Regions from separate parts of the Allobosea sp. 124 genome, predicted to be linked through region 4. Evidence: predicted binding sites of a transcription regulator. Region 4 holds the regulator's gene; each other region holds the start of a gene.
The links. The regulator PhoB, encoded in region 4, activates phosphate uptake and scavenging genes when phosphate is short. The targets are predictions, from matches to a motif close to TGTCATNNANCTGTCAT.
Positions count from the first base shown of each region.

Region 1 (7,602 bases), 1.4 Mb from region 4:
TAGGTCGGCCCGAGCACCTGGCCGCCGGGCAGGTCCTTATAGGTCGCGGAGACGCGGCGGCGGATCGCCATCCTGGCCGTATCGACCGGCTCCGACGAGCCGAAGCGCGGCAAGGTCGTGCGATAGGCCCGCATCAGGAAGGCGCCCTCGATGACGTCGCCCTGCGCCTGCTTCAGCGCCAGCGCCGCGAGATCGGGATCATAGAGCGAGCCCTCGTTCATGACGCGGGCGCAGGCCAGGCCCTGCTGCTCGCGGATCTGCGCGACCGAGATTTCGGGCACCGCCTCATTGCCACGCCGGGCCTCGGCGACGAGATCATGCGTGGCGAGGATTGCGGCCTCGCCGCCCTTGACCGCGACATACATCAGAAGGTCTCCGCGATTTGCGTCGAGCGCGGCAGGCCGATGACGGCGTCCGCGTGGCTGAGCAGGAGATCGATGCCGAGCGGATAGCCGGCGTTGTTGGCCACGACCTCGGCCCAGAAGCCGCCGCGAAGGCCGGAGGGCGCGATCCGGCGCGATCCGGCGATGCCCGGGCCGGTCAACGTCACGGTCTGACCGCCCTCGAGCGCCGCGCACTGCACGATGAGCGTCGCGGAGCGGTCGGGGAACTGGTCGTTGCCGGCGTCGAAGGCCGCGAGCGCAGGTTCCGGGGACAGAGCGTCGATCACGGCGAAGGCGGCCTTGCCGGCGTCGGTCACCAGCGCCGCCCCGCAATGGAAGCGCAGCCAGGCGCCGGCCGGGCCGTCGCGCAGCGCTTCCGGCAGCCAGATCGGCGTCTCGTAGTCGGCGAGCGTCAGAAGGGCGGTCGCGGTCGCGGCCTGCAGGCCGGCGGGCGGCGCGGGGCAGTCGGCAACGACCTGCTGCGTGCCGGGCTCGGCCAAAGCGGCCAGCAGCGCGCGGAAGGCGCCTTGCGACTGGAAGACCGGGTCGGAAAAGCCCGGGCCGATCAGCGTATCCGTCGTCATCAGGCGCCCCTGACCAGAGTGAAGAAATCGACCTTGGTTGCGGCCGCCTTGCGCGAGGCGAGGGCACGGGCCGCGTCCTGAAGGGTCGCGAGGTCGTCGACGGCACGATGCAGCGCACTGCCCGGAGCGTTCGCCTGCAGCCGGGCGTCGAGGATCGCGGCGAGGCGCGCCTTGCGGGCATCGCGGCCGAGCGCATAGGAAAAGCCCATCGCACCGTCGTCGAGCCTGACGATGCAGCGCGTTACGGTCGCTTCACCGAGATTGAAGCGGCGGCCGGCACCGCCGGCGCGGCCCTCGACCATGACGGTCCCGGTCTCGGGCGCCTTGAGGACGTCATGCCGGGGAATGTCGGGGCCGACGAGGGCGGCGATCTCGGCCCGCGAGGCGCGGGCGAGGATCGCCATCCAGCGCTGACGTGGGGTCTTCTCCGCGGTTCTTGCCGTCATCGTCATCCGCCGTCTGGTCGTCCGATAATGTCTAGACTATGATAGGGTGGTTGCGAGGAAAGGTCTATACATTTTGCATGACGCTTTGGTGACTGATGGCGGCGATCTCGCCGCGGCGGATGCGGGCATGGATGCAGGTACGGCGGACGCAGGCACGGCCTGGCGCCGGATCGCGGACGAACTCGCCGGCTCGATCGGCAAGGGCGAGTACGCGGCGGGCGACACCTTGCCAGCCGCGACCGCGCTGGCCGAACGCTATGGCGTGCATCGCCACACGGTGCGGCAGGCCTTCCGGCATCTGGCGGAGCAGGGGCTGGTCACAGTCTCGCGCGGGCGCGGCACGCAGGTCAGCGCGCGACGCGTGCCCTATCCGCTTGGCCGGCGCGTCAGCATGCGTGCCAATCTCGGCCGGATCGGCATTGTCGGATCGAGCGCAGTGCTGAGCGGGGAAGTGCTCGAGGGCGAGGCCGAGACCTGCAAGATTTTGGGTCTCGAGCCTGGCGCGGCGCTTTGGCGCCTCGAAGGCCTGAGCCTCGCCGACGGGGTGCCGATGGGCACGGGCACGCATTGGCTCTCGGTTGCGCGCTTTCCCGGCTTCGATGAAGCTTATCGCTCGGCGGAAGGCTCCATGACGGCCGCGCTAAAGGCCTATGGCATCGGCGACTATGTCCGGTTGTCGACGCGGCTGACGGCGCGCCTCGCCAGCGAGCGCGAGGCGGTGCTGCTCAAGATCGATCCGGGCGCGCCGGTGATGGTGTCGGTCGCCGTCGATGCCCTGCCGGATCTGACGCCGATCCACCTCGTCAGCAGCGTCTTTGCCGGCGAGCGCATGGAGATGGTGGTCGAGCCCTTCGCGGAGTGAGCCAGGCGCTCAGGGCCTGCCGCCGTTCGCGACGCAGCGATCGAGATCCTTGCGCGAAACCTTGGCGTCCTTGCCGAGACCGTTCGCCTTCTGGATCGCCTCCCGGCATTGGCGGCGCGGATCGCTCGCCTCGCGCTTTGCCCATGCGGGTGCCGAGAGCAGCATGCAAGCGCTGAAGGTCACGGCGACGGCAAGAGCAATAGTCTGTTTCACGGGCGGCCTCCGGGTCCGATGCCAGACGCGTAGCTTCTCGCCGGCCGAAGGCGGTGTCCAGAGCTTTCCAGCTCGCCGCCGCTCACACCGCGCGCTGGCCGATGATCGCGAAGCGCAGCTTCGCGGAGAGGAAGTCGATCGCGGTGACGGCGGCGAGGATCAGCAGGATCAGGAAGGAGACCTGCTGCCATTCGAGCGTGCGGATGGTCTCAGCCAGATAGAGACCGATGCCACCGGCGCCGACGATGCCGATGATGGTCGAGGAGCGGGTGTTCGACTCGATGTAGTAGAGCACCTGGCTCGCGATCACCGGCAGCACCTGCGGGATCAGGCCGAAGCGGATCTCGTGCAGCTTGCCGCCGCCGAGCGAGGTCACGCCCTCGACCGGCTTGCGGTCGGCGGATTCGATCGCTTCCGAGTAGAGTTTGCCGAAGGCGCCGACGTCGCTGGTCATGATGGCGAGCATGCCGGCGAAGGGGCCGAGTCCCACGACATTGATCCAGATCAGCGCCCAGATCAGCGCATCGACGCCGCGCACCGTGTCGAGCGAGCGTCGTGCGAGGAAATGCACGATCTTGTTGGCAACGACGTTGCGTGCCGCGATGAAGCCGAGCGGGAAGGCGAGGATCGCGGCGAGGATCGTGCCGAGGAAGGCGATCGCGATGGTCTCGAACAGCGCCTTCACGAAGATGATGGCGCGGGCGAAGGAGCCGGGATCGGGCGGCAGCATCAGCACGACGAAGGTGCCGAGATTGGCGAAGCCCGACAGGATGCGCCAGAGCGTGACCTCGAAGGTGCTGACGCCATAGGCGAAAAGCCCGACCATGGCCGCGACGACGGCGACCGTGGTCAGCTTCGTCTTCAGCGAGCCGTCGATGGCGGCCTGGCGGCGCGCGACGAGCGCGGCCTGCTCGGCGGGGGAGAGGGCGAGGCTCACTTGCCGTGCTCCAGGCTGAGGAGGGAATGACGCAGCCGCTCGGTGCCGTAGTCGATCAGCATCACGGCGGCGATGATGAGCAGAAGGATCGCGCTGACATCGGTGAAGTAGAATTTGCGGATCGCCTCGATCAGGTCCTGGCCAATGCCGCCGGCGCCGACGAAGCCCATGATCGAGGCGCCCCGCACATTGATCTCGAAGCGCAGCAGCGAATAGCTGGCGAAGTTGGAGAGCACCTGCGGCACCACCGCGAAGCGGATGGTTTGCCACCAGCCCGCACCTGTCGCGGTCAGGCCGTCGACCGGCTTCATGTCGATGTTCTCGACGACTTCGGAGTACAGCTTGCCCATCGCGCCCATGGTGTGGATCGCGATGGCGAGCACGCCCGGCAGTGGCCCCAGCCCGAAGGCGATGACGAAGATCAGTGCGAAGACGATCTCGGGCACGGTGCGGCAGAATTCGAGAAAGCGGCGGGTCGCGAAGCGAAGCCAGCCGGACTTGCCGAGATTGGCGGCCGCGACGAAGCAGAGCAGGAAGCCACCGATCGTGCCCAGGATCGTGCCGGTATAGGCGATCAGGATGGTCTGCCAGAGCAGTTTGAGCCAGCCCTTCCAGCCCCAGAACCATTCGGCGATGTCGGCGCCAAGGCTGTTCCAGCGCAGCACCGGCACGGTCTCGAGGATGTATTTCGGGAAGCGCCAGGCGTTCTCGACAAACTTGCCGGGATCGACCTCGGAGCCCAGCGCCGCGAGCCAGACCAGGGCTGCGAAGACGGCGGCGCCGAGCAGCGCGTGACGACGCTTGGCCGCCATGGCGCCGGCATAGGCCGCGGCATGGGCGCGAATGGCTGGGTCGTCGCGGTCGATCGCGAGGGTCATGGACGCGGTCCGTCGCAGGAGGAAGCGTCATTCTCGGGCCGCGCCTGGCGCGGACCCGAGAAGCTCTTGGGAGAGATGCTCGGATCAAGCCCGAGCATGACGTGATGGCGTCTTACGAGGACTTCTTCTTGCGAAGCGCGTCGACGAACTTGTTCAGCTCGATGATCGGGTCGTAGGCCTTGTTGTCGACGGCGACGAGCGGGCCCTGCTTGCCTTCGTAGATCTTGTCGAAGGCGACCTTGTCCTTGGTGTTCAGGTTCAGGACGGCGTCGCGGATCTTCGTCTTGAGTTCGACCGGCATGTCGTTGAGATAGGCCATCGGCGAGTTCACGATCTGCTCGGACTTGTAGATGATCCGGAAATCCTCGGCCTTGACCATGTTCTTGCGGGCCATGCGCAGGAGGTTGGATTCCTGCTCGTCGTTCCACCAGTTGGCGGCGACGTCGACGGTGCCCTGGCCGAGCGCGATGACCGCGTTCTCATGGCTGCCCGTGTAGACGACCTTGCCGAAATAGGTCTCGGGTTCGATCTTCATGCCGTCGAGCGCAAAGCGCGGGACGTTGTTGCCCGAGGTCGAGTTGGGATCGACGAGGCCGAGGTTCTTGCCCTTCAGGTCCTCGATCTTCTGATAGGGCGAGTCCTTCTTCACATAGAAGACGGAGTAGTAGCCCTTGGTGCCGTCGAGGTTGGTCTCGATGGCGAAGGCGTCGATCTTGGCGCCGGTCATCAGCGCGCGGGCGAAGGAGGAGGGGCCGTACATGCCGATATGGATGTTGCCGGCGCGCTGGCCCTCGATCAGGGCGGCATAGTCGCTGGCGATGCGCAGCGTGACCTTGGTGCCGAGCTCCTTGGCGAGGTAGTTCACGAAGGGGGTGTAGCGCTCGACGACGCCCGAAGCGTTCTCGGCGGGGATGATCGCGAAGACGATCTCGGGATATTTCGCCTTCCAGTCCTGAGCGAAGGCGGGGGCGGCGAGCGAGGCGGCGAGGCCGGCAGCCGCGAGCGTGAAGGTATGACGACGGGTCAGCATGGTTTGCTCCTGTTACAGTCGGTAATGATGGTGATCTTCAGGCTTCGGCGAAGGTGAAAGGGTCGGAGCCGCGCGCTCAGGCGACGTTTCGCTTGGCGCGCTGGGCTTCTTCGCTGGCGATGGCGTCGAGCTGATCGAGCGCCTCGGCGCCGGCATCCTTGGCCTCGATGCCGTAGAGCTTCGCCGCGACCTCGCTGGTGAGCTGGTGGGGCGGGCCGTCGAAGACGACCTTGCCGGCAGCCATGCCGATCAGCCGGTCGCAGTATTTCGACGCGATATCGAGGTGATGCAGGTTCGAGACGACGGTGATGCCGTCCTCGCGGTTGATCCGGAAAAGCGCGTCCATCACGACCTGGGTGTTGCGCGGGTCGAGCGAGGCGATGGGCTCGTCGGCGAGGATGACCGTCGGCTCCTGCACCAGAGCGCGTGCGATGGCGACGCGCTGCTGCTGGCCGCCTGACAGGGTCTCGGCGCGCTGGGCCAGGAGATGGCCCATGTCGAGCCGCTCGAGCGCGGCGATGGCGCGGATCTTGTCATCGCGGGAGAAGCTCTTGACCAGTGTCAGCGCGGTGGAGCGATGATTGAGCCGGCCGAGCAGGACATTGGTCAGGACGTCGAGTCGGCCGACGAGGTTGAACTGCTGGAAGATCATTGCCGTATCGCGACGCCAGCCACGCAGGGCCGCGCCCTTCAGGGCGGTGACGTCGCGGTCGCCGGAGACGATGCGGCCCTCGCTCGGATCGGTCAGGCGGTTGAGCATCCGCAGAAGCGTCGATTTGCCGGCTCCGGACCGGCCGATGATGCCGACCATCTCGCCCCTGGGAATGGAGAGCGTGACGTCGTCGACGGCGGCTTTGCCGCCGAAGCGCTTGGTCAGGCCTTCGATGCGCAGCATGACGGCGTTCTCGCTTGCGGGACGAGCATGACACTGGCCCGAACGCAGCTCGCCGCCTTCGGGTTCATGCTCTGTGATGCGAGACAGCTAGCCAGCGCAGATGACAGGCCGGTGACAGCCGGACCTGCGGCACGTCATCGGCGGCGGGTGCGATGTCAGGCGCCGCGCAGCAGCAGATCGACGCAGGCCCGGACATAGGCGCGGCGCCCGGCGGCGGTCGCCGGCTCGATGTTCAACAGGCCGCGGACCTGGTGGAATCCGCGCAGCATCCCGATGAACTGCTCGGCCAGCATGCGGGCCTGATCCGGATCGCGCGGCGTCGCGAGGCCATCACCGATTTGTGAACGCTGCACCAGGAGAGCCGAAAGGTCGTCGATCATGCGCATCGCGCCCGCCTCATAGGCGACGCGGCCGAGTTCGGGGAAGCGCGCGGCGGCGCTCATCACCAGGCGGTGGAGGTCGAGCGAGGCCGGATGCAGCATCATCGCCAGCGCATCCTCGCCCAGCCGGGTCAGGGTGCTGCGAAGGTCGCCTTCCGCCACGGATTTGCGCAGCGGAATCGTAAGTTTCTCAGTCAGTTCGGTGCAGATCGCCTTGAACAGCGCTTCCTTGTCGGCGAAATGGCTGTAGATGGTCTGCTTCGATACGCTGGCGCGCTGGGCGATCTGGTCGAGGCTGACCCGGTCGAAGCCGTCGGCGAGGAACATCTCGGAGGCGGCCCGCGTGATCGCATCATGCTTGTCCGGGCGCGCCTTGTCGGACGGCAAGCGTCTTGCATCTGTAACGGTTGTCGCGGAAGTTCCCCCCGCGGTCGAGCCTGTCATACTGCCGCCCATCGAGCCTCTTATCAAACTGGACCGTCCAGTCTAAGATACCCACGCAACACCGGAGCGTCCAGTTCTATGAAGCGGTTTGCCTTCCTGCTCGTGATCCTCGGCCTGGCTGGCGGAGGCTATTACGGCTATCGCCACTTCAAGCCGGCTCCCCCGCCCGTGCAGACGGCGGCTCCTGCCGCGCGCGCCGCCGGCGTGCCCGTCGAGGTCACCAAGATCGAACGGGCGACCGTCAATGAGGAGGTCGAGGCGCTGGGCACGCTGGCCGCCGACGAATCCGTGGTGATCGCTCCGGAGATCGCCGGCCGCGTCATCGCGCTCGGCTTCAAGGAGGGCGAGCGTGTCGAGAAGGGCCAATTGCTGGTCAAGCTGGACACCGCGATCCTGGATGCGGAACTGAAGCAATTGCAGGCCGATCTCGGTCTCGCGCGCGACACCTTCGAGCGCAACCGTTCGCTGAGCCAGCGCGGCGTCGGCACGCAGGTCGCGCTCGACGAGGCGAGTGCGAAGCTCGCGGCGGCCGAGGCGCGGGTTCAGCTTT
Region 1 covers NZ_PZZM01000001.1:2,659,421-2,667,022, forward strand. Annotated here, with positions in the region: gene C8D03_RS12625 (carbon-phosphorus lyase complex subunit) at 1-365, opposite strand, end outside; gene phnH (phosphonate C-P lyase system protein PhnH) at 365-967, opposite strand; gene phnG (phosphonate C-P lyase system protein PhnG) at 967-1,413, opposite strand; gene phnF (phosphonate metabolism transcriptional regulator PhnF) at 1,541-2,275, shown strand; gene C8D03_RS26145 (hypothetical protein) at 2,285-2,488, opposite strand; gene phnE (phosphonate ABC transporter, permease protein PhnE) at 2,571-3,425, opposite strand; gene phnE (phosphonate ABC transporter, permease protein PhnE) at 3,422-4,303, opposite strand; gene phnD (phosphonate ABC transporter substrate-binding protein) at 4,416-5,333, opposite strand; gene phnC (phosphonate ABC transporter ATP-binding protein) at 5,410-6,228, opposite strand; gene C8D03_RS26150 (TetR/AcrR family transcriptional regulator) at 6,384-6,995, opposite strand; gene C8D03_RS12670 (efflux RND transporter periplasmic adaptor subunit) at 7,131-7,602, shown strand, end outside.
Region 1: phnF (phosphonate metabolism transcriptional regulator PhnF) is a predicted target of PhoB. The motif match lies at 1,491-1,507, and genes of this name have one in related genera.

Region 2 (7,602 bases), 3.4 Mb from region 4:
TTTGCCGAGGCCAGGGCCGCGACGTTGCAACGCCGCGGCCGGTCCTCGCGCGCCATCGCAGCCAGCCTCTCCGCCAAGGGCGTCCCGCGAGATCTCGCTGCCCAGGCGAGCAGCGGCAGCGCGGAAGAGGAGTTGGCGGCAGCTCGCAAAACGGCGCAGCGCAAGCGGCTCGGGCCCTGGAGTCGCGGCGACCGGGCCACCGCCCGGCAGAAGGATCTCGCGGCGATGGCGCGCGCGGGCTTCGCAATGACGATCGCCCGCGCCGTGATCGACGGTGCGGGCGATGAGGATGTGACGGAGCTGTGAGGGCGGACGGTGCGAACCGCCCTCGTCTCATTCCAGCTTGTCTCACTCCAGCTTGACCTGCGCGTCCTTCACGACGGTGGCCCAGCGCGCGACCTCGGCGGTGATGAACTTGCCGAAATCGTCGCCCGCGAGCGTCGGGATCGGCGAGCCGTTCTTCTTCCAGGCCTCGGAGATTACGGGCGATTGCAGCGCCTTGGCGACTTCGGCGCGCATCCGCGTGACGATCTCCGGCGGCGTGCCCTTGGGCGCCCAGAGCGCATACCAGGTCGCGACCTCATAACCTTCGAGTCCGGCTTCCTTGGCGGTCGGCACGTCGGGGATAGCCTCCGAGCGCGTCGGCGCAGCAACGGCGAGCCCACGCAGGCGCCCGCTCTGGATCTGTGGGGCCGAGGAGCCGAGGCCGTCGAACAGGATATCGACCTGGCCCGCGACGATGTCTTGCAGGGCAGGTCCGGCGCCGCGATAGGGCACATGCGTCAAGTTCGTCTTGGTCTGCAGCTTGAACAATTCGCCGGCGAGATGATGCGTCGTGCCGTTGCCGGCCGAGGCATAGTTCAGCTTGTCGGGATTGGCCTTGGCGAAGGCGATCAGTTCGGCGACCGTCTTCGCCTCCACCTTCGGATGAACGACGATGACCTGCGGCGGCTGCGCGATCACCGCGATCGGGATGAAGTCGGTCTGGATGTTGTAGTCGAGCTTCGGATAGAGCGCTGGCGCAATGGCGTGATGCGCCGCACCGACGAAAAAGCCGTAGCCATCCGGCTGCATCTTGGCGGCGGCCGAGGCGCCGACCGTGCCGCCGGCCCCGCCGCGATTTTCGATGATGATGCGCTGGCCGAGCTGCTGGTCGAGCTGCGCGGCGAGCGGGCGGGCGAAGGCATCGGTGCCGCCGCCGGCCGGGAAGGGCACGATGAAGGTGATCGGCCTCTGCGGCCAGGCCTGGGCCTGGGCTGCGCTGGCGGCAACGATACAGAGCCCGGCTGCCGCAGCGAGCGCGGCAAGGGAACGTGACGTGGTCATGGAAACGGATACCTCCCTGAGAGTGTCGAAGGCGGCTCTTGGCGGCCGCTGGTCACCCGCCGAAGCGGAAAGACGGTCATCACGCCGGATTAGGGCATTGACCGATCGACCTGACAACCCTGTCGTTTGGAGGGGGTATCGGGCCCACGGCCGGCGCTGCTATGCCAGTCGAGGCCGGGAGATCAGACCGCATGAGCCGACTCGACAGCTTCATCCGCCGCCTCGAGGCCCAGCGCCGGATGCTGGACTGGGCCGCAGCCGAGAGCGCCGGGCGCCCCGGCCTCGTGCTCGAACTCGGCCTCGGCAATGGCCGGACCTATGATCATCTGCGCGAGATCCTGCCGGGGCGCGACATCCACGTCTTCGAGCGTGACGTCAGCCCCAATCCGCATTCGATGCCCCCCGCCGGCAGGCTGGTGATCGGCGACATGGCGGAGACGTTGCCCGCCTTCGCCCTACGCCACGGCCGCGGCGCGGCGCTGATCCATGTCGATGTGACGACCGGAGTGCCCGAGCGCGACCGCGTGCTGTTCGCCTGGTTGCCCGAGCATGTCGCAGGCCTCGCCGCGCCCGACGCGCTGGTGCTCAGCGGATGGGACCTCGACCACCCGGCGCTCACGCCCGTGGCGCTGCCGGAGGGCGTGCCCGCTGGCCGCTATTATGCCTATCGCCGTGTCGGTTGAGCGGGCGAGCGCTAGAGAATGCGCCGCCGCAGCGTAGCACCGACCTGCTCGACCGCCACGACCAGCGCAAACACCGCCAGGATGATCGTCAGTGCGGTATCGTAGTCGAACAGGTCGAAGGCGACCTTGAGCTCGACGCCGATGCCACCCGCCCCGACCAGCCCGAGCACCACCGAGGCCCGCGTCGCCTTCTCCACGCAAAACAGCGAGGTCGCGATGAAGGAGGGCATGGCGTTCGGCACCACCGCCGAGAAGATCAGGCCGGTCTTGCTCGCGCCGATGGCCGAGAGCGCCTCGCGCGGGCCCTTGTCCGTCTCCTCCATCGCCTCTGCGAAGAAGCGTCCGGCATAGCCGATCGTGTCGATCATCAACGCGAGCACGCCGGCCGCAGGCCCCAACCCGACGGCGATAACGAAGAACAGCGCCCAGATCAGGTCCGGCACCGTGCGGAAGAAGGCGATCAGCCCGCGCGCCAGCACCCGGACGACGGGATGCGGGGAGAGCCCGTCGGCGGCCAGGACCGCAAGCGGGAAGCTCAGGATCAGCCCGAGCACACAGCCCGACACAGCCATCTGGAAGGTGGTGGCCAGCGACCACAGGATCGAATCGAGCCGCGACAGATCCGGCGGGAACATCCGTCCGAGGATGTTGCCCATATAGGGCACGCCCCGGATCAGCTTCTCGGCCGACAGTTCGGAGCCGCTGAACGACCAGACCACCAGCGCCAGGGCCAGAAACGAGCCGATGAAGGTCGCCGCGCTCGGCCGCGCGAAGCGGTCGGTCGTGGCGGCGAGGCGAGGGGAGGCTGAGAGGCTCATGCGAGCGCCGCCACCGGCGCGGTTGCCGGCTCAAGAGCAGCAGGCGCGTCGCCCGCCTCTTCGAAGAAGGCCGCGAGTTCGTCCTCGTCGCAATGCAACGCCCGGCGGTCGAGCGCGATTCCGCCCTGACTCAAACCCACGATCCGGTCGGAGAAGCGCAGCGCATGGGCCATATGGTGCGAGACGAAGACCAGGCTCAGCCCCTTGTAGCGGGTCAGGCGGAACAGCAGTTCCATGACCTCGCGGCCGGCGCGCGGATCAAGGCTGGCATCGGGCTCGTCGGCCAGCACGAGCTCCGGGCGCTGCATCAGCATGCGCGCGATCGCGACGCGCTGCGACTGGCCGCCGGACAGGGAATCGGCGCGCTGAAGTGCCTTGTCGGCAAGGCCGACCGCGTCGAGACAGGCCATGGCCTCTTCGCGCACCGCGGCGGGCGCCAGCGATTGCGCCCAGGTGCGCAGGCCCGAGCGGCGCGACTGCACGCCATGCACCACATTGGACAGCGCGCTCAGGCGCCCGACGAGATTGTGCTTCTGGAAGACGACGCCGACGCGCGCCCGAAAACGCTTCAGCGCCGTGCCGCGCAGCCCACCGACCGTCTCGCCCAGCACCGAGATGCGCCCCGCATCGGCCTCGGCGAGACGCACGATCATGCGCAGCAGCGTCGACTTGCCGGTGCCGTTGGCACCGATCAGCGCAAGCGACTCACCGGCCGGAACCGTCAGGTCGAGGCTGCGGATGATCGTGCGCGGGCCGAAGCTCTTGCGCAGACCGGCGATGGCGATGACGGGGGAGGGCTCCTCCGTCATCGCGGGGATGGCGTCGAGCCGTACCACGGTCACTCGATGAACTTGTTGAATTCGGTGATGCCGATCGTGGCGTAGATCGCCCGGACATAGTCGTAGTCGGTGTCTTTGACGTCCGGCAGGAAGACGCCGCCGAGGAACTTGCGGTTGTCGTCCGTGCCCGTGGTGACGGCCTTCATCAGGTCGCCGCCATGTTCGAGGAAGGCCTTGCGCATCTTGGCCACGACCTCGGGCTTCACCTTCGGGCTCGCGATCATCACGTCGTTGGGAAGATCGCGGCCACGCGCCACCACGGCGAAGCCGGTCTTGGTGTCGCTCTCGCGGATGCGCTGCAGATGGGTCAGGTTGAGGCCGATGGCGCCGATGTCGCCACGCTTCATCGCCTCGACCGCGACGTTGCGCTTCACGAAGATCGGCTTGTAGTCGACATTGTATTTCAGGCCGGCATCGGCCAGCGCCTGCGCCGGGCCGAGATGCTGTGAGGACGAGCCGATTTCGCCGAAGGAGATCGTCTTGCCCTTCAGATCGGCGACCGACTTGACCGGTCCGGAAGCCAGGACGACAACCTGCGCGAAATAGTCCGGCCGCTGCCAGCCGACCACCGGCACCGCCTGGGTGCGCGCCTTGAACACCACATATTCCGCCGGGCCCGTCAGCACGAAATCGACCTGACCGGCCGCCATCGCCTCGACCGCGGCGGTGCGGCCGGAGACGGCGAAGAACTGGACCTTCACATCGGCCACCTTCTCCAGCGCGGCCTTGAAGGGCCCGAACTCGCGCTGGAGGGACTCGGCACCGTCGATGTCGGTCACGGCGAAGCGGATCGCCTCCTGCGCCTGGACGGCAGGCACGGACAGCAGCGCGGCAGCGGCGACAAGCGCACAGGTCAGCGTCTTCAGCATCGCGGTTCTCCTTTGGGATCTGCGGCGGCGGTAAGCCTGCGGCATGACGGAGCGGTGACGCCCGCGCCACGCTTCGATGACAATCCGTGTCATTCATTCGTCATGGGCAGGCCTCATGGCCCGTCCCCCTGCGGCGCAGCCGCCGGCTGCGGAAGAGGGCGAGATGGCGATTCACATCACGGGCGGACGGGTGCTGCTCGACGACCTCGCCAGCGCCGACATCGTGACCGACGGCGCCGTCATCGCCGCGCTCGACGGCCGGGCCCCACCCGCGGCGCTGCGCCTCGATGCTACCGGCCTTCTCGTGCTGCCCGGCATCGTCGACTGCCATGGCGATGCCTTCGAACGCCATATCATGCCGCGCCCCGGGGTCGCCTTCGACGTCGACCTGGCCCTGCGTGATGCCGACCGCGCCCTGCTCGCCAGCGGGATCACCACGGCCTTCCATGGCGTGACCTGGTCCTGGGAGCCGGGGCTGCGCAGTTCTGCGAATGCCCGCCGCCTGTTCGAGCGCATCGCCGTCCTTGCGCCGGAACTCGGCGCCGATACGCGCTTCCATCTCCGCCACGAGACCTTCAATCTCGATGCCGAGCCAGAGATCCTGGACTGGCTCGCCACCGGCCGCGTCGGGCTGCTCGCCTTCAACGACCACACCGAAGGCACGCTGAAGACCCGCCACCGCCCGGAGAAGGTCGGCAAGATGGTCGAGCGCTCGGGCCTCTCCGCCGACGCCTTCGCCGCGCTGGTCGAGCGCGTCTATGGCCGCAAGAACGAGGTCGCCGGCTCCTTGACCCGGCTGGCGGCGGCCGCTCGGGCCCATGGCGTGCCGATGCTCTCCCATGACGACATGACGCCGGAGATGCGGCGCTGGTATCGCGGCCTCGGCGTCGCGGTAGCGGAATTCCCGATCGACGAGGCGACCGCGCGCGAGGCGGCCGAGCATGGCGAGGCCATCGTCTTTGGCGCTCCCAATGTGGTGCGCGGCGGCTCGCATACAGGCTGCCCGACGGCTGAGGAGATGGTGCGCGCCGGCCTCTGCACCATCCTCGCCTCGGATTATTACTACGCGGCGCTGCTGCTGGCGCCTTTCATCCTCGCGCGAAACGGCTCCGCCGCTTTCGCGGATGCATGGGCTCTGGTCTCGAAGGCGCCCGCCGAGGCCTTCGGACTGCATGACCGCGGCGTCATCGCGCCGGGCAGGCGGGCAGACCTGGTGCTCGTCGAAGACACCGTCCATCCACGCGTCGTCGCCGTCATCGCCGCAGGAAAACTGATCTATCTGAGCGATCAGGCCGTGCTCGCCTGAGCCGCTCCATAAGGGCTTCCGCCTGCGCTGCCAGTTTCATTTCGACAAAACCAGAAATATAGTTTGACGGCAGACTCGGCCCCGCTCATCATTGCGGCATGAACACGAATGATGCGGCATCACGGCTCGAAGCGCTGGGCAACCCCACCCGGCTGTCGCTCTATCGCATGCTCGTCAAGGCGGGCCATGCCGGCCTCTCGGTCGGAGAATGCCAGCAGCGGCTCGATATCGCCCAGTCGACGCTCTCCTTTCATCTGAAGGCGTTGATCCATGCGGGTCTGGTCACACAGGAGCGGCAGAGCCGAACGCTGATCTGTCGCGCCAATTACGATGTCATGAATGCGCTGGTCGGCTTCCTCGTCGACGAGTGCTGCGTCGACGAGCGTTGCCGGACCGCAGCTTCGGACGTCGCCTGAATTTGCCAATCATTTCGATAATTCCGGATATGCGGGAGGGTATCATGACGAAGACGATCGCGATCATCGGGGCTGGGCCCACAGGCCTCGCGACCGCCGCCCATGCAATCGAGCGCGGGCTGACGCCGCTCGTTTTCGAGCGCGGCCCGGCTGTCGGCCATGCCGTGCGCCAATGGGCTCATGTGCCGATGTTCTCGCCCTGGGCGTATAACATCGATGCCGCGGCGGCCCGGCTGCTCGCGGGCAGCGGCTGGCCCCCGCCGCCACGCGACACCTACCCGACCGGCGGCGATCTGCTGACGCGGTATCTGATTCCGCTCGCCGGACTGCCCGGGCTCGGGCAGGCGCTCCGGCTCGGGGCAGACGTCACCGCCATCTCCCGGCACGGCTTCGACAAGGTCAAGACCGCAGGACGAGACGGCGCCCCCTTCATCATCCGCTACCGGCAGCGAGGCGAGGACAAGACCGAACAGGTCGACGCCGTCATCGACGCCTCCGGCACCTGGCTCTCCCCCAATCCCGCTGGTTCGTCGGGTCTCCCGGCCATCGGCGAGCGGGAGGCCGCAGGGCAGATCAGCTATGGCATGCCGGACGTGCTCGGCTCGGCCGCCGCGCGCTATGCCGGCCGCCGCATCGCGGTGATCGGCGGCGGCCATTCGGCCATCGGCACGCTGACGGCACTGGCCGAGCTGAAGGGCAGGGCACCCGCCACGCACATTGCCTGGCTCTATCGCGGGGCCCGCCTCGCCAACGCCTTTGGCGGCGGCGCGGCCGACCAGCTCGCGGCCCGCGGCGAACTCGGAACCCGGATCGCAAATCTGGTCGCGAGCGGCCTCGTCTCGGTCGAGACCGCCTTCCGGCTGGAGACGATCGGCCGGCAAGGCAGCGCGCTGCGGCTGGCCAGCGATGACGGCCGTGTCGTCGAGGCGGACGAACTCGTCGTCGCCACGGGCTTCAGGCCCGATCTCGACTTTCTGCGCGAAGTGCGGGTCCAACTCGATCCGGCCCTGGAATGCACGCCGGCCCTGGCGCCGCTGATCGATCCGAACGAACATTCCTGCGGCACGGTCCGACCGCATGGAGCAGCCGAGCTTGCCCATCCCGAGCAGGGCTTCTACATCGCCGGTATGAAATCATACGGGCGCGCTCCGACCTTCCTGCTGGCGACCGGCCATGAGCAGGTTCGTTCGATCGTCGCCGCGGTCGCTGGCGACCACGAGGCGGCAAGGCGCGTGGAGCTGGTCTTACCCGAGACCGGCGTGTGCAGTGCGACGCCCGGCGGGCCGGGAGAGGCCACGTCGGGCTGCTGCGGCGGGCCTGCACCGGCGGCCCGCGATGCCTGCTG
Region 2 covers NZ_PZZM01000001.1:4,682,944-4,690,545, reverse strand. Annotated here, with positions in the region: gene C8D03_RS22210 (regulatory protein RecX) at 1-306, shown strand, start outside; gene C8D03_RS22205 (Bug family tripartite tricarboxylate transporter substrate binding protein) at 349-1,326, opposite strand; gene C8D03_RS22200 (class I SAM-dependent methyltransferase) at 1,518-2,009, shown strand; gene phnE (phosphonate ABC transporter, permease protein PhnE) at 2,021-2,827, opposite strand; gene C8D03_RS22190 (phosphonate ABC transporter ATP-binding protein) at 2,824-3,669, opposite strand; gene C8D03_RS22185 (PhnD/SsuA/transferrin family substrate-binding protein) at 3,666-4,535, opposite strand; gene C8D03_RS22180 (alpha-D-ribose 1-methylphosphonate 5-triphosphate diphosphatase) at 4,699-5,841, shown strand; gene C8D03_RS22175 (ArsR/SmtB family transcription factor) at 5,940-6,257, shown strand; gene C8D03_RS22170 (NAD(P)-binding domain-containing protein) at 6,302-7,602, shown strand, end outside.
Region 2: C8D03_RS22180 (alpha-D-ribose 1-methylphosphonate 5-triphosphate diphosphatase) is a predicted target of PhoB. The motif match lies at 4,623-4,639, and genes of this name have one in related genera.

Region 3 (7,602 bases), 320 kb from region 4:
GACGGCCGGCGTCGCGAGGGAAGCGGTCATGTTCATGTTCAGTCAGTGTCCCATGCCGGTTCAGTGCCCCATGCCCTTGGCCTTCTGGCTGCGTTCGACGATGACATGCGAGAGGAAGGTGCAGAGCGCGACCAGCAGGACGGCGACGACGCCGAGCGCCGCGCCTGGCCCGCGTCCCGCAGCCGACTGCATGAAGACGTAGAGCCCATAGGCGAGCGGGGCGTCGGAGTTCGACTGGACCAGCATCAGCGTCGCGGAGAGTTCGACCGCGGCAGTCGAGAAGCTCGTGACGAAGCCGGCGAGAATGCCGCCCGCCATCAGCGGCACGACGACGCGCCGGACGGTCCGGCTCTTGGTGGCGCCGAGGTTTTCGGCAGCCTCCTCCAGCGAAACCGAGATCTGCTGGAGCGCGGCGTAGCAGGCGCGCAATGCATAGGGCAGACGGCGTATGGCGAGAGCCAGTACGATGGTGAGCCAAAGCGAGGCGAGCGGTGTGCCGTCGGGCAGCGTGACGCCGTAGAACGTCCTGAGATAGCCAATGCCGAGCACGACGCCGGGAATGGCGAGCGCGGCGGAGGCCGCCCAATCGAGCCATTCGCGGCCGATCAGTTTGGTGCGTAGCACGAGATAGGCGATGGCGACGCCGAGTACGATGTCGATGCCGCCGGCCAGCGTGGCGTAGATCAGCGTGTTCTTGATGTAGAGCGAGCTCTCGCCGAAGACGCGGGCATAATGCGCCGTAGTGAAACCGTCGGGGAGGGGCGAGAACGACCAGATCGTGGCGAAGGAGAGCAGCAGCAGGCCCAGATGCGGCGCCAGCACGAGCGCCAGGATCAGGATGACGACGCCATAGCCGAACACGGCCTCCCAGCGCGTCATCTTCCGCCGGGCGAGGCCGCCTCCGCCGCGCTGCGTCGTGGCGTAGTCACGGCCCTTCAGCGCCAGCGCCGAGAGCCACATGGCGGCGACCGAGGCGGCGATCAGCACGACGGAGATGACGTAGCCCATCGGGTCGGCAATGCCGATCGAGGTGATGCGCAGATAGGCCTGCGGCGCCAGCATGTCCTTGACGTTGAGCAGGAGTGGCGTCGCCAGATCATCGAAGACCTTGACGAAGACGAGCGAGGCGCCGGCGAGGTAGCCTGGCAAGGCGAGCGGAAAGACGATGCGCCGGAACAGGCGGAAGCCCGAGGAGCCGAGGTTCTGCGCGGCCTCCTCCATCGCCCGGTCGATGTTGCGCAGCGCCGCCGAGAGATTGATCAGGATGAAGGGGAAATAGTGGACGGACTGGACGAAGATGACGCCGTTCAAACCCTCCATGAAGCCGATCTTGAAGCCGAACCAGTCATCGAGAAGCAGGTTGATCGAGCCATTGCGGCCAAAGAAGAGCTGCATCGCCACGGCGCCGACGAAAGGCGGCATGATCAGCGGCAGGAAGCCGAGCGTCTGGACCAGGGCTGCGCCCCGAAAGACGAAGCGGGTGGTAAGATAGGCCAAGGGCAGCGCGAAGACCGAGGCCCAGACCACCGACATCGCCGAAACGTAGAACGAGTTCCACAGGGAGCGCATGAACAGCTCGGTGCGGACGAAATCATAGAAATTCACGAGTGTGAAGCTGCCGGTGCCCTTTTCGGTGAAGGCGACATAGAGCACCGTCGCCACGGGCAACCCCAGGAACAGCAGCAGGAAGGCCGCAATCGCCAACGCCAGCGCGATCTGGCCGGGCGTGGCGGAGAGGCGGCGGGCGCGTGGCAGGGTGGCAGCGGGAATAGCGGTCATCAATGGCCTTTGCAAAGCGCGTCATGCCCGGGCTCGACCCGGGCATCTCCGGACAATCCGTGCTCCTGTGCGGAGTCTGTTCCGGCAGGGGATTCCCGGGTCGGCGCAGAGCGCCGCCCGAGAATGACGACGGCGGTCGAAGGGCGCTACTTGGCCGCCTTCAGCGCCTCTTCCGCCTTGGCCTTCGCCTTGCCGTAGTTGTCGCGGGCGAGGCTCGCCCATTGCGCCTCGACCTCCGCCTGCCGCGCGCCCTTCTCCTTGCCGCCGGTGAAGGCGGCGCGCAGTTCGGGGCTCGCGGCTTGCGCCTCCGTCACGGGCATGGCGGCAATCAGGCCGCGCGCCTCGTCAGCCAGCGCCTTGGCCTGTGGGTTGGGCTTCTTCGCCAGCGCCGCATCGACCTCGTGCAGCGTCTTGGTCACGCCCTTCAGCGCATCGAGCTGGAAGGAGATCAACTGGTCGAACAGCGTATCGACGACGGCTGTGCGGGCCTCCGACTTGTCGACATCGAAGCCGATCATCTTCTGGAAGCGCGGATCGGTGAAGGGGTTCGGATAGTCAGGCCCGGCCTTGGCATAGACAGCCGGGTTGACGGGCAGGCGGCGGATGCCGGGCTCCAGGAGCACCTCCTGACCGGCGGGCGAAAGCAGGAATTCGACGAAGGCTTCGGCGGCGGCCTTGTTGGGCGGGTTGGAGACGATGCCGACATTGGCCGGCACGACCGTTGTCACCGTCGGATAGACGAACTTCACCGGGAAGCCGGAGGCCTGCGCCGAGAAGGCGAAGAAATCGATCACGATGCCGACGCCGACCTGGCCGGAATTGACCGCCTCTGGAACGCCGAAGGAGCGGTCCGTGATCGCGTTGAAGTTGCCCGCCATCGCCTTGATGGTGGCCCAGCCCTTCTCCCAGCCCTCGCCCTGGAGGATGGTTTCGACCGTCAGATGCGTCGTGCCGGAGCGGGCCGGCGACGCGATCGAGACATGGTCGTAAAAGGCCGGGCCGGCGAGGTCCTGCCAGTCCTTGGGCTCGGGCAGCTTCTTCGCCTTGGCATAGCGCTCATTCCACATGATGCCGTAGCCCGAGGCGGCGAAGCCTGTATAGAAACCCTGCGGATCGTTGATCGGATAGGAGCCGATCTTGTCGGGGATACCTGTGGCTTTGGGCTTGTAGGCGCTGAGTAGCGTCTTGCCCTTCAGTACCTCGAAGGCGTCTGGCGCGGACGCCCAGAACAGGTCGACCTGGTTATTCGCCCGGGTCTCGTCGAGATACTTCACGCCGGCATTGGTGTTGCGGTTCTGGACTTCGAGGGTGACACCCGGCGTGGCCTTTTCGAAAGCCTTCTTGATCGGATCCGTCACATCCTTCGAGAACGAGGTCACCACCGTGACCTTGCCCGTGGGCGCCTGCGCCTGAACCATCGATGTCGTCAGGGCAAAGCCCAACGCCAGAGCGAGCCTGCATATCGTCATGATGTTCTCCCGAGTTGATTGGCCGCCCGACATCGAGGTCGGACGTGCATCGCATGGCGGACTGATCGGCCACGTATGTCACGAATTTGTCATATTCGGCGGTGCGCTGTCACCCCGCACTATCGGTGCATTGCACCATGGTAGCGGGCAGCTGTGCCCGGGCTACCAGCGCAGATGCCCGAGCGCGAACTCCGGATGCATCTGATGGCGGTCGAAAAGGGCGAGGCAGGAATGCGGATCGACCTTGTCCGTGGTCTGCCACGCCAGATCGTGCTGATGGATTCCGCCCGCGATGAAGGCGCTTTGCAGGCCGACGCCCTGGCTCCCGGCGACGTCATGCGCGAGCGAATCTCCGATGCACAGGACCTCCGATGGAGCCAACCCGAGCCTGGAAAGGCATGATTGGTAGATGCGCGGCTCCGGCTTGCCATGATAGCGCACCACGCCGCCCATGCCGGCATAGGCTTTCGCGACGAAACCGGGCGCTTTCTGCAGCGTGCCGTCGCCGCGTGTCCGCTGCACATCCGGGTTGCCGCAGATCATCGGCAGTCCGGCGGCAAGCGACGCCTCCAGCAGGGGCAGCCATCCCGTCAGCGACTGATGCGGCGGTTCCATACTCATCAGCAGCAGGAAATCGGCGTCGCGGGGCCGATCGACCAGATCGAGCCCGAGGCCGTCGCCGAGATCGCGATCGCTCTCCCGCGCCAGCAACAGGCAGCGCCGGCCGAGATCGCGATAAAATGGTTCTTCAGCCGCGGCAATCGCCTCGCGGGCATCGTCGCCGGCGGACACCACGCACTCGTAGAGATCGCGCGGGAAGCCCAGGCTCGCGAGAATGCGTTCGTTCGCCGCGCCACTGCGCCCGGAGTTCGACAGGATGATCACGGGCTTGCCGCACTCCCGCAGCCCGATCAGGCATTCCAGCGCGTCCGGGTACGGTCGCACGCCGTCATGCAGCACGCCCCACTGGTCGACGAGGAAGCCCCGATACCGCTCAGCCACGGCCGAGAGCCCGTCGATGAAGGTTGTGGCGGTGCGGCGATGGCCGGGCGTTGGCAGTGCGGGCATGGATCGGCGGAGATGTCCCTGAGGTCGCGATGCGGCGCGCCGCGCGCTCTGGCGCGTACCACTTAAGTCTTAGAACGGTGGGGTCGCCCCGGGTAGAATATGACAGTTATGTGTCGCATACCATAAGCAAGCCGGCTAAGCGGCACTCAGGGAGAAGCGTTCGATGAGCCTGAAACTGCACTCACTTGCTGCGACGGCGTCGTTGCTGGTCGGCCTGTCTGCCGGCTGGGCCGGTCCCGCGGTCGCACAGGACGCCTGTCCGCATTCGGGGCAGCTGGACACGATGTATTGCGACGGCAACAAGGACCTGGTTGCCGACGCGCCCGCGGATCCGAAGAAGTGGAAGGACCCGTCGGCGCTGGTCTGGGCCTATACCCCGGTCGAGGACCCTGCCGTCTACGCCAATATCTTCAAGCCGCTGACCGACCACCTCGCGACATGCACGGGCAAGCGGATCGTCTATTATCCGGTCCAGTCGAACTCGGCCGAGATCGAGGCGATGCGCTCCGGCCGCCTGCATTTCGCCGGATTCTCGACCGGGCCGACCGGCTTCGCCGTCAATCTCGCCGGTGCGGTGCCATTCGCTGCCAAGGGCTCGGCCGATGGCGTGCGAGGCTACAACCTCGTTGCCGTGGTCAAGGCTTCGAGCCCCTATCAGAAGCTCGCCGATCTCAAGGGCAAGAAGGTCGCCCATACCTCGCCCTCGTCGAACTCGGGCAATCTCGCGCCGCGCGTGCTGTTCCCTGAACACGGCCTGACCGCCGATACCGACTACAAGCCGTTGATGTCGGGCGGGCACGACAAGTCGATCCTTGGCGTCGTCTCAGGCGACTACGACATGGGCGCAGTCGCCGGCGACGTCTATGAGCGCATGATCGTGCGCGGCACCATCAAGAAGGAGGATGTGCGCGAGATCTATCGCAGCGCGATCTTCCCGACCTCGTCCTTTGCCTACGCCCACGACCTCAAGCCCGAGCTCGCCAAGAAGCTGACCGACTGCTTCTTCTCCTTCCGCTTCACGCCCGAGATGACCAAGGAGTTCAACGGAGACGATCGCTTCCTGCCGATCACCTACCAGAAGGACTGGGCGGTGGTGCGCGATGTCGCCGAGAAATCCGGAACGCCCTACAACAAGTCGGCCTATGACACCGAGGCCAAGCGGGAGGCGGACGAACTCGCCAAGAAGAAGGCGGCACCTGCCAAGGCGCCCTGACGACAAGACGCACCGACCATACGAGGTTTATCGATCATGAGCGCCCTGCCTGCGGCGTCCGGCCAGGGCCGGGCGCTCGTCATTCGCAATCTCGTCAAGGAATACCGGCCAGGACAGCCGGTGCTGCGCGACATATCCCTGACCGTCTCGGAGCCAGGCATCGTAGCCATCATCGGTCCGTCCGGCACCGGCAAATCGACGCTGATCCGCTGCATCAACCGTCTGGTCGATCCGACGTCGGGTTCGATCGTGCTCGGCGGCACTGATCTCGCGAAACTCCAGGGCGAGGCGCTACGGCAGGCGCGCCGCCGGCTGGGCATGGTCTTCCAGGAATACAATCTGGTCGAGCGGCTCACCGTGATCGAGAACGTGCTCTGCGGCCGGCTCGGCTATGTCCCGGTCTGGCGCGCCTGGACGCGTCGCTTTCCCGAGGCCGACATCGCGCGCGCCTTCTCCCTGCTCGATTCGGTGGGCCTGACCGAGTTCGCGACCCGTCGCGCCGACCAGCTTTCCGGCGGCCAGCGCCAGCGCGTCGGCATCGCACGCGCCGTGATGCAGGACCCCGACCTCGTACTCGCCGACGAGCCGACCTCCTCGCTCGATCCCAAGACCTCGGTCGAGATCATGGAGCTGCTCGCCAAGGTCGGGCGCGACCGCGACATCCCCGTGCTGGTCAACATCCACAATGTCGCGCTGGCAAGGCGCTACGCGCTGCGCATCATCGGCATGTCGAAGGGGCTCGTGGTGTATGACGGGCCGCCCGGCGGCCTGCAGGACAGCCATCTCGCCGAGATCTATGGCGGCGAAGGCTGGATGGAATGAGCGCTCTTCCCATCGTCGCCGGAAGCCTGCGCGCCCGGGCTTTTCCGCCGAACTGGCCGCTGCGCATCGGCGCGGCGCTGTTCCTGATCTATGTCGGCTATGCCGCGCGGATTCTCGACATCCGCTGGGAACGCTTCGTCCAGGGGCTCGACAACGGCGCCAAATTCCTGGGCCGGATGTTTCCGCCCAATGTCGCGGCCGACAAGATGCAGTTGCTGCTCTCCGGCATGCTGGAATCGCTGCAGATCGCCATCATTGCGACAGGCGCGGGCGTGCTGCTGGCGCTGCCGCTGGGACTGTTTGCCGCGCGCAACCTGATGCCGCTGCCGGTCACGATCGCGGCGCGCGGCGTGATCGCTCTGTGCCGCACCTTTCACCCGGTCATCGTCGCGATCCTGTTCGTGAAAGCGGTCGGTTTCGGTGCGCTCGCCGGCGTGATGGCGCTGGTGGTCGCGACGCTGGGTTTCATCGCCAAGCTGATCGCCGAGGCGATCGAAGAGATGTCGATGAAGCCGATCGAGGCGCTGCGTGCCGCCGGCTCACCCTTTCTCTCGGTCGTCACGATGGGCGTCGTCCCGCAGGTGCTGCCGCGCTTCATCGGCTTTGCCGCCTACCAGCTCGATTCCAACCTCCGGAATTCGGCGCTGGTCGGTCTGGTCGGCGGCGGCGGTATCGGGGCGACGCTGTTCACCGCCTTCCAGCGCTTCGACTACGACTTCGTCCTGACGATCATCATCGCGATCATCGTGACGGTGATGGCAGGCGAGGTGCTCTCCGCCTTCATGCGCCGAATCTATCAGGACGAGGCGCCATCAGGCGTGGTGGTCGAGAAGCCCGCCGGCAGGCTCTGGCGCCGGTTCACGCCGATGGAGCGCGGCTTGCGCCTTGCTTTCTGGGGGCTTGCGGCGCTGGCGCTCGGCTGGTCCCTGCAGACCATCGAGGTCATCCCTGAATTCCTCTACGATGCCCCGCAGCAGACCGCCGACCTGTTTCAGCGGATGTGGCCGATCGACTGGAGCTATTTCGGCAAGACCGTCGGCGAGGCATTGGTCGAAACGCTGCACACCGCGACACTGGGCACGATCCTCGCCATCGGGCTGGCGACGCCGGTGGCGCTGCTCTGCGCCCGCAACGTCTCGCCGTCGCCCTGGGCCAATGCACTCGGTCGCTTCATCCTTGTGGCGACCCGTTCGATCCATACGCTGGTCTGGGCGCTGCTTTTCGTGGCCGTGTTTGGGCCGGGCGCGCTGG
Region 3 covers NZ_PZZM01000001.1:1,582,088-1,589,689, reverse strand. Annotated here, with positions in the region: gene C8D03_RS07410 (ABC transporter ATP-binding protein) at 1-36, opposite strand, end outside; gene C8D03_RS07405 (ABC transporter permease) at 61-1,779, opposite strand; gene C8D03_RS07400 (ABC transporter substrate-binding protein) at 1,926-3,248, opposite strand; gene C8D03_RS07395 (TIGR01459 family HAD-type hydrolase) at 3,411-4,316, opposite strand; gene phnD (phosphate/phosphite/phosphonate ABC transporter substrate-binding protein) at 4,480-5,529, shown strand; gene phnC (phosphonate ABC transporter ATP-binding protein) at 5,566-6,351, shown strand; gene phnE (phosphonate ABC transporter, permease protein PhnE) at 6,348-7,602, shown strand, end outside.
Region 3: phnD (phosphate/phosphite/phosphonate ABC transporter substrate-binding protein) is a predicted target of PhoB. The motif match lies at 4,416-4,432, and genes of this name have one in related genera.

Region 4 (7,602 bases):
CGCTCCGGCAATCGAGAAGCTGATGGTGCTGCTGATCACCAAGCCGGATTCGCCGGTGCTGCTGAACTGGATCGCCTTCTCGCACCGCAAGCTGAAGAACTACCCGGTTTCGAAGCAGTATTACGACGCCGCGCTGCGCTACGATCCGACCTTCATGCCGGCGCTCGAATATCAGGGCGAGTGGTTCATCGAGACCGGCGACATGGCCTCCGCCAAGGCCAATCTGGCCAGGCTCACGCAGCTTTGCGGCCGCTGTCATGAATGGCAGGATCTCAACCAGGCGATTGAGAAGGCGGAAGGTCGGTAAGGGGCAGCGTCATTCTCGGGAAGAGCCAAGCCCGGACCCGAGACCCCTGGCCGAACAGGACCGGGAGCCTCCGCGTCACTCCTTCCGCGTCCCCAGCCAGTGCTCCATCCCGGACGCCGCCGCGACGCCCGTGGAGAGGCAGGCCTGCAGCAGATAGCCGCCGGTCGGAGCCTCCCAATCCAGCATCTCGCCGGCGGCGAAGACGCCCGGCAGGCGCTTCAGCATGAAATGCGGGTCGATCCCGGCGGCCTCGATGCCGCCGGCGCTCGATATGGCGCGGGCTATCGGCATCGGGCCGAGCAGCCGCAATGGCGTCGCCTTGATCGCCGCCGCCAGCGCGGCCGGCGCTTCGTCCAGCCTGCCGCCGGCAGCGTCGCGCAGCACGGCGACGGCCGCCGCCGAGAGACCAGCCGCCTTGCGCAGATGGTTGCTCAGCGTCTCGCCCTTGCGGCGCTTAGCCAGCTTCTCCGTCAGCCGCGCGAGGTCGAGATCGGGACGGAGATCAATCGCGATCGCAGCAGAGCCGTCGCGGTCGATCGCCCCGCGCAGCGGTCCAGACAGGGCATAGATCGCGCCGCCCTCGATGCCATGGGGATCCAGCATCGCCTCACCCGCAACCTCGCGGCCGGCGAAGCGGATGACGATGCGCTTCAGCGGCGCGCCGGCGAAACGCTCGCGCAGCGTTGCAGACCAGTCGACCGCGAAGCCGCCATTCGCCGGCCGCAGCGGTGCGATGGCGACGCCTTTCTCCGCCAGCAGCGGAACCCAGCCGCCATCGGAGCCCAGCCGCGGCCAGCTTGCCCCGCCGAGCGCAAGCAGCGTCGCATCGGGTGTGGCGGTGAAGGCACCGTCGCGCCCCTCGAAGCTCAGGGCGCCGTCCTGCGCCCAGCCGGTCCAGCGTCGCCCGGCCTCGAGCCGGACGCCGAGCCCGTCCAGCCGCCGGAGCCAGGCCCGCAGCAGCGGCGAGGCCTTCATCGCCCTGGGGAAGACGCGACCGCTCGAGCCGACGAAGCTCTCCGCGCCGAGCCCGTCGGCCCAATCGCGCAGCGCCTGCGGCGGGAAGGTGCGAATCGCCGGTTCGAGCCAGTCGCGTGCCGCGCCGTAGCGACCGAGAAAGGCGTCGAGCGGCTCGGAATGAGTCAGGTTCAGCCCGCCCCGCCCGGCGAGCAGGAATTTCCGGGCGGGCGAGGCCATCCGCTCGTGGAGGGTGACGCGGTGGCCCGCCTGCGCGAGCCGCTCCGCCGCGATCAGCCCGGCCGGGCCTGCGCCGATGATGGCGATGTCAGACATGCGATTGACCCATCGAGATCGCGCATCGTCCCGGATGACAGCGGCAAGGCCCTGGCATGCCAGCGCGTTTCCGGGCAAGCGTCAGGAATGGATCCCGGCTCTGCGCTGCGCTTCGGCCGGGATGACCGCGCGGTTCAACAAAACTGCGTCATGGCTTAGACCTGCCGCACCCTGCCGGGAAGAACAATCGGAGCCATCATGCCGACCATGGCCGCCTATCTTGGCGCCGCCGTCTTCGAGATCGCCGGCTGCTTCGCATTCTGGGGCTGGATGCGGCTGGGCAAGCCGGTCTGGTGGCTGCTGCCAGGGCTGGCCTGCCTCGCGCTCTTCGCCTGGCTGCTGACGCTGGTCGAGAGCGATGCGGCGGGGCGCGCCTTCGCGGCCTATGGCGGGGTCTATATCGCCGCGTCGCTCGCCTGGCTCTGGGCGGTGGAGGGTTTCCGGCCCGATCGCTGGGACATTGCGGGCGGGCTGGTCTGCCTCGCCGGCGCAGCGATCATCATCGCAGCGCCGCGGTGAACGAGCGTCCTTCCCGGGCGAAGCGCAGACCCGAGAATTTTCGCGGAGCGAGGCTTGTGGGAGAGAGGCTTGTGGGAGAGAGAGGCTTGGGGGAGAGATGCTCGGGGCAGGCCCGGGCATGACGGAAAAGGCCGCGTTCAGGCCCGCGCAAAGGTCTCGTCGAAGGCGTAGCCGGCGCCCCGCACCGTGCGCAGCGGGTCCTTGGCATCGCCCGGCGTGATCGCCTTGCGCAGGCGACCGACATGGACGTCGACGGTGCGCTCGTCGATATAGACGTCGCGGCCCCAGACGGCGTCGAGCAGCTGGGCGCGGGAATAGACCCGGCCCGGCGCCTGCATCAGGAATTCGAGCAAACGGAACTCGGTCGGCCCGAGATGCAGCTCCTGGCCCGAACGGCGGACACGGCGCGTCGTCCGGTCCAGTTCGAGATCGCCCGCCGTCAGCAGCCCGGCGACATGGCCGGGCTTGGCCCGGCGCAGCAGCGCCTGGATGCGCGCGATCAGCTCCGGCAGCGAGAACGGCTTGACGACATAGTCGTCGGCGCCGGTGGCGAGGCCGCGCACGCGCTCGGTCTCCTCGCCGCGCGCGGTCAGCATGATGATCGGCACCCGCTCGGTGTCACGCCGCGCCCGCAGACGCCGGCAGAGCTCGATGCCGGACAGACCGGGCAGCATCCAGTCGAGCAGCACCAGATCGGGCGTGTTGTCACGCAGGTGCAACTCGGCGTCGTCGCCGCGCGCAACGCTGTCGACCTCGAAGCCCTCGGCCTCGAGATTATAGCGCAGCAGCAGGGTCAGCGGCTCCTCGTCCTCGACGATCAGGATGCGGGCGGGCATGGCGCGGTTCCATTTCGGTCTCTGGGCCGATGCACACCGTCATGCCCGCCCTCGTGGCGAGCAGCCACATCTTGAACACCGCATTCGAGCAGCGAAGACATGGATGGTCGGGACAAGCCCGACCATGACGCGGGAGACCTCAGCGCAGTCAAATTATCTCAGTTTCCCGTCACCGCCTCGACGCTGATGTCGGTGGTGTCGAGCTTGGGTCGGTTCAGGTCGAGCGACTCGCCAGTGACGAGATAATGGATCGTCTCGGCGATGTTGGTGGTGTGGTCGCCGATGCGCTCGACATTCTTGGCGCAGAACAGCAGATGCGTGCAGAAGGTGATGTTGCGCGGGTCTTCCATCATATAGGTCAGGAGTTCGCGGAACAGCGAGGTGTAGAGCGCGTCGATCTCGCCATCGCGATGCCAGACCTCGAGCGCCTTCTGCTCGTTGTTGGCCGCATAGGCGTCGAGCACGTCCTTGAGCTGGGCCTGGACGAGCCGGCTCATATGCTCCAGCCCGACCACGGCGCGGTGCGGCGGCGAAAACTGGCCGGAGATCGCGACGGCCCGCTTGGCGATGTTCTTGGCGAGGTCGCCGACGCGCTCGATGTCCGCGGCGATGCGGATCGCCGAGATCAGCTCGCGCAGGTCGTTGGCGAGAGGCTGGCGCCGCGCGATGGTCAGCACGGCGCGTTCCTCGACATCGCGCTGCAGGTTGTCGAGGCGCTGGTCGGCCGAGATCACCTTCTGGGCGAGCGTGGTGTCGCGGCGGACGAGCGCCACGGTGGAGTCGCCGAGCATGCGCTCGGACATGCCACCCATCTCGGCAAGGCTGCGGCGCAAGCCCTCGAGCTCGGCATCGTAGGAACGGACGATATGTTCGGTCATCGACGTTTTATCCCTGTGCAGCGCGTGCGGTTCAGCCGAAGCGGCCGGTGACGTAGTCCTGCGTCTGCTTCTTGTTCGGGTTCATGAAGATCGTGTTGGTCGGCGCGAACTCGATGACCTCGCCCAGATACATGAAGGCGGTGTACTGCGAGATACGCGCCGCCTGCTGCATGTTGTGGGTCACGATCACGATGGTGAAGTCGCTCTTGAGCTGCTCCAGCAGGTCCTCGATCTTGCCGGTCGAGATCGGGTCGAGCGCCGAGGTCGGCTCGTCGAACAGGATCACTTCCGGCTTCTGCGCGATGGTGCGGGCGATGCACAGGCGCTGCTGCTGGCCGCCCGAGAGGCCCATGCCGGAGGTCTTGAGCTTGTCCTTGACCTCGTCCCACAAGGCCGAGCGGCGCAGCGCGCCTTCGACGCGGTCGTCGAGTTCCGACTTCGGCGGCTTCTCGTAGAGGCGGATGCCGAACGCGACGTTGTCGTAGATCGACATCGGGAACGGCGTCGGCTTCTGGAAGACCATGCCGATGCGCGAGCGCAGCTCGTTCACGTCGATGTCGTTGGAGATGACATTGCGGCCGTCGAGCATGATCTCGCCGGTGGCGCGCTGTTCGGGATAAAGCGAGTAAATCCGGTTGAAGATGCGCAGCAGGGTCGACTTGCCGCAGCCCGACGGGCCGATCAGCGCCGTGACGTGCCGGTCCCGGAAATCGAGATTGATGTTCTTCAGCGCCTTGTGCTCGCCATAGTAGAAATCGAGGTTCTTGACCGCGATCCGCACGGGGGCGTCGGCATCGAGCGTTTGGGGGCTTAGTTCCAGCGTCGAAAGCATCGACTTTTTCCTTCAGATCGAACGCGACGAGGGTTCAGTTTCACTGCTCACTTGGAACCGCGCACAATGCGGCGGGCAACAATTGAGAGCAGCAGGATCGACATGGTGATGATCAGAGAGCCGGCCCAGGCGAGCTGCTGCCAGTTCTCGTAAGGCGCCGAGGCGAACTGGTAGATCGTCACCGGCAGGTTGGAGACGCCGCCCGAAAGGGTGGGCGAGAACCAGAAATTATTGTTCAGCGCGGTGAAGATCAGCGGCGCCGTCTCACCGGCGATGCGGGCCAGCGCCAGCAGAATGCCGGTGACCATGCCCGACTTCGCCGCCCGCCAGGTGATCGCGGTGATGACGACGGAAGGCGGCGCACCGAGAGCGGCGCCAGCCTCGCGCAGCGGGCCGGGCACGAGACGCAGCATGTCCTCGGTGGTGCGCACGATGACCGGGATGGCGATGATGCCGAGTGCGACGCCGCCGGCCCAGCCGGAATAGCCGCGGAACGGCTCGACCATGATGACGTAGACGAACAGGCCGATCAGGATCGACGGCGCCGAGAGCAGGATGTCGTTGATGAAGCGGATCAGGTTCGCGAGCTTGGATTTCTTGCCGTATTCGGCAAGATAGGTGCCGGCCAGCACGCCGACCGGCGTCGCCACGGCGATGCCGAGGAAGGTCAGCACGATCGAGCCGACGATGGCGTTGGCGAGACCGCCGCCTTCCGAGCCCGGCCCCGGCGTGATCTGGGTGAAGGTCGCGACGGAGAGCCCGCCGAGACCCTTCACGATCAGCATGCCGAGGATCCAGAACAGCACGAAGATCGCGAGGAAGGTGAAGCCGGCGGCCGTGACCTTCATCAGGCGGTCGGCATTGCGGCGCGACTGACGCACGCGGCCCCAGGTCGCAGGGGGCAGTGCGCGGACGGTGGAGGGGGTCGTCAGGCTCATGATCCGCTTGCCTTATCAGTAGCTCTTGACGCGCGAGACGAGGATGCGCGCGATGATGAGGACGACGAAGGTGACGAAGAACAGGATGCAGCCGAGCGCGATCAGCGCGTTCAACTGCAACCCCATGGCCTCGTTGAACTCGTTGGCGATGCGCGACGCGATGGTCGAGCCCGGATCCATGATCGAGGCCGAGAGCCGGTTGGCGTTGCCGACGACGAAGGTCACCGCCATCGTCTCGCCGAGCGCCCGGCCGAGGCCCAGCATGATCGCGCCGATGATCGAGACGCCGGCCTGCGGCACCAGCACATGGCGTACGACCTCCCAGGTCGTCGCGCCGATGCCGTAGGCGCTCTCGCGCAGCACGGAGGGAATCTGCTCCAGCATGTCGCGGGTGATCGAGGCGATGAAGGGGATGATCATGAAGGCCAGGATGAAGCCGGCCGTCAGGATGCCCAGCCCCGAGGGCGAGCGCGAATACAAGACCGTGCCGACGATCGGGATGCCCTCGACGATGTTCGAGAGGGGGATCTGCACATAGGCGGCAAACAGCGGCACGAAGACGAACAGGCCCCACATGCCGTAGATGATCGAGGGCACGGCGGCGAGAAGCTCGATGGCGGTCGAGACCGGCTGCTTGAACCAGGGCGGCGCCAGCTGGGTGAGATAGACCGCGATGCCGAGCGAGAGCGGCACCCCGATGACGAGCGCGATCAGCGCGGTCGACAGCGTGCCGACGATCGCCGGCCAGGCGCCATACTGCTCGTTCTGCGTGTCCCAGACGCTGGAGGTGATGAAGCCGAGGCCGAATTCGCGGAAAGCCGGCCAGCCGCCGATAACCATCGACAGCATGATGCCGGCGAGCAGCACCAGCACGAGCAGCGCCGCCAGGAGACTGGCATTGCGGAAGACGACGTCGAATGTGCCCTTGGGAGTCTTGCGAATGACGGGGGCGGCAGGCCCGGTCATCGTGTCGGTCACGGCAGCCATCCGTGGGTACTCCGGTCGCGAAAGCAGGGATACGGGAAAGCAGAAAGCACGGTCAAAGAACCTGTGTCGAACCCTCAGCCCTGATCCCGAGGAGCGCGCTTCGCGGGATCAGGGCTGAGGGGAACTGGCGAGGCAGGGGAAACCCCGCCTCGCCAGGGACGTCGTGGCAATCAGAAGATCGGCTTGCCGGCCGGGTCGGTCACGCCCTTCCAGGCGTTGCGGACCTGATCCTTGACGTTGGCCGGGAGCGGCACGTAGTCGAGGTCGAGGGCGAGCTGGTCGCCGCTCTTGTAGGCCCAGTCGACGAATTTCAGCGCAGCCTGAACCTCTTCCGGCTTCTCCGGCTTGGCGTGGACCAGCAGGAAGGTGGCGGAGGTGATCGGCCAGGCCTGGGCACCCTTCTGGTTGTTGAGCGAGATGCCGAAGCCGGGAGCCTCGTTCCAGTTGGCGTTGGCGGCGGCGGCCTGGAATGCCTTGTCATCCGGAGCCGGGAAGTTGCCGTCGGCGTTCTTGACGAGGGCATGGGCCAGCTTGTTCTGCTTGGCATAGGCATACTCGACATAGCCGATTGAGTTGGCGACCTGCTTCACCGAAGCCGACACGCCTTCATTGCCCTTGCCGCCGATGCCGACCGGCCACTGCACGGCCGTGTTGGTGCCGATCTTCGTCTTCCATTCCGGCGAAACCTTGGAGAGGTAGTCGGTGAAGACGAAGGTCGTGCCCGATCCGTCCGAACGGTAGACGGGGTTGATGTTGGCGTCGGGCAGGGTCACGCCGGCATTGATCGCCGTGATCTTCGGGTCGTTCCACTTCTTGATGGTGCCCAGATAGATCTCGGCGATGATGTCGCCCGAGAGCTTGAGCTGGCCCGGCGCGACGCCGGCGATGTTCACGGCCGGGACCACGCCGCCCATCACGGTCGGGAACTGGATCAGGCCGTCCTTGGTCAGGTCCTCGCCCTTGAGCGGGGCGTCGGTGGCGCCGAACGCGACCGTCTTGGCCTTGATCTGGCGGA
Region 4 covers NZ_PZZM01000001.1:1,260,893-1,268,494, forward strand. Annotated here, with positions in the region: gene C8D03_RS05990 (tetratricopeptide repeat protein) at 1-307, shown strand, start outside; gene C8D03_RS05995 (TIGR03862 family flavoprotein) at 383-1,597, opposite strand; gene C8D03_RS06000 (YnfA family protein) at 1,796-2,116, shown strand; gene phoB (phosphate regulon transcriptional regulator PhoB) at 2,254-2,952, opposite strand; gene phoU (phosphate signaling complex protein PhoU) at 3,111-3,830, opposite strand; gene pstB (phosphate ABC transporter ATP-binding protein PstB) at 3,862-4,662, opposite strand; gene pstA (phosphate ABC transporter permease PstA) at 4,710-5,600, opposite strand; gene pstC (phosphate ABC transporter permease subunit PstC) at 5,616-6,587, opposite strand; gene pstS (phosphate ABC transporter substrate-binding protein PstS) at 6,758-7,602, opposite strand, start outside.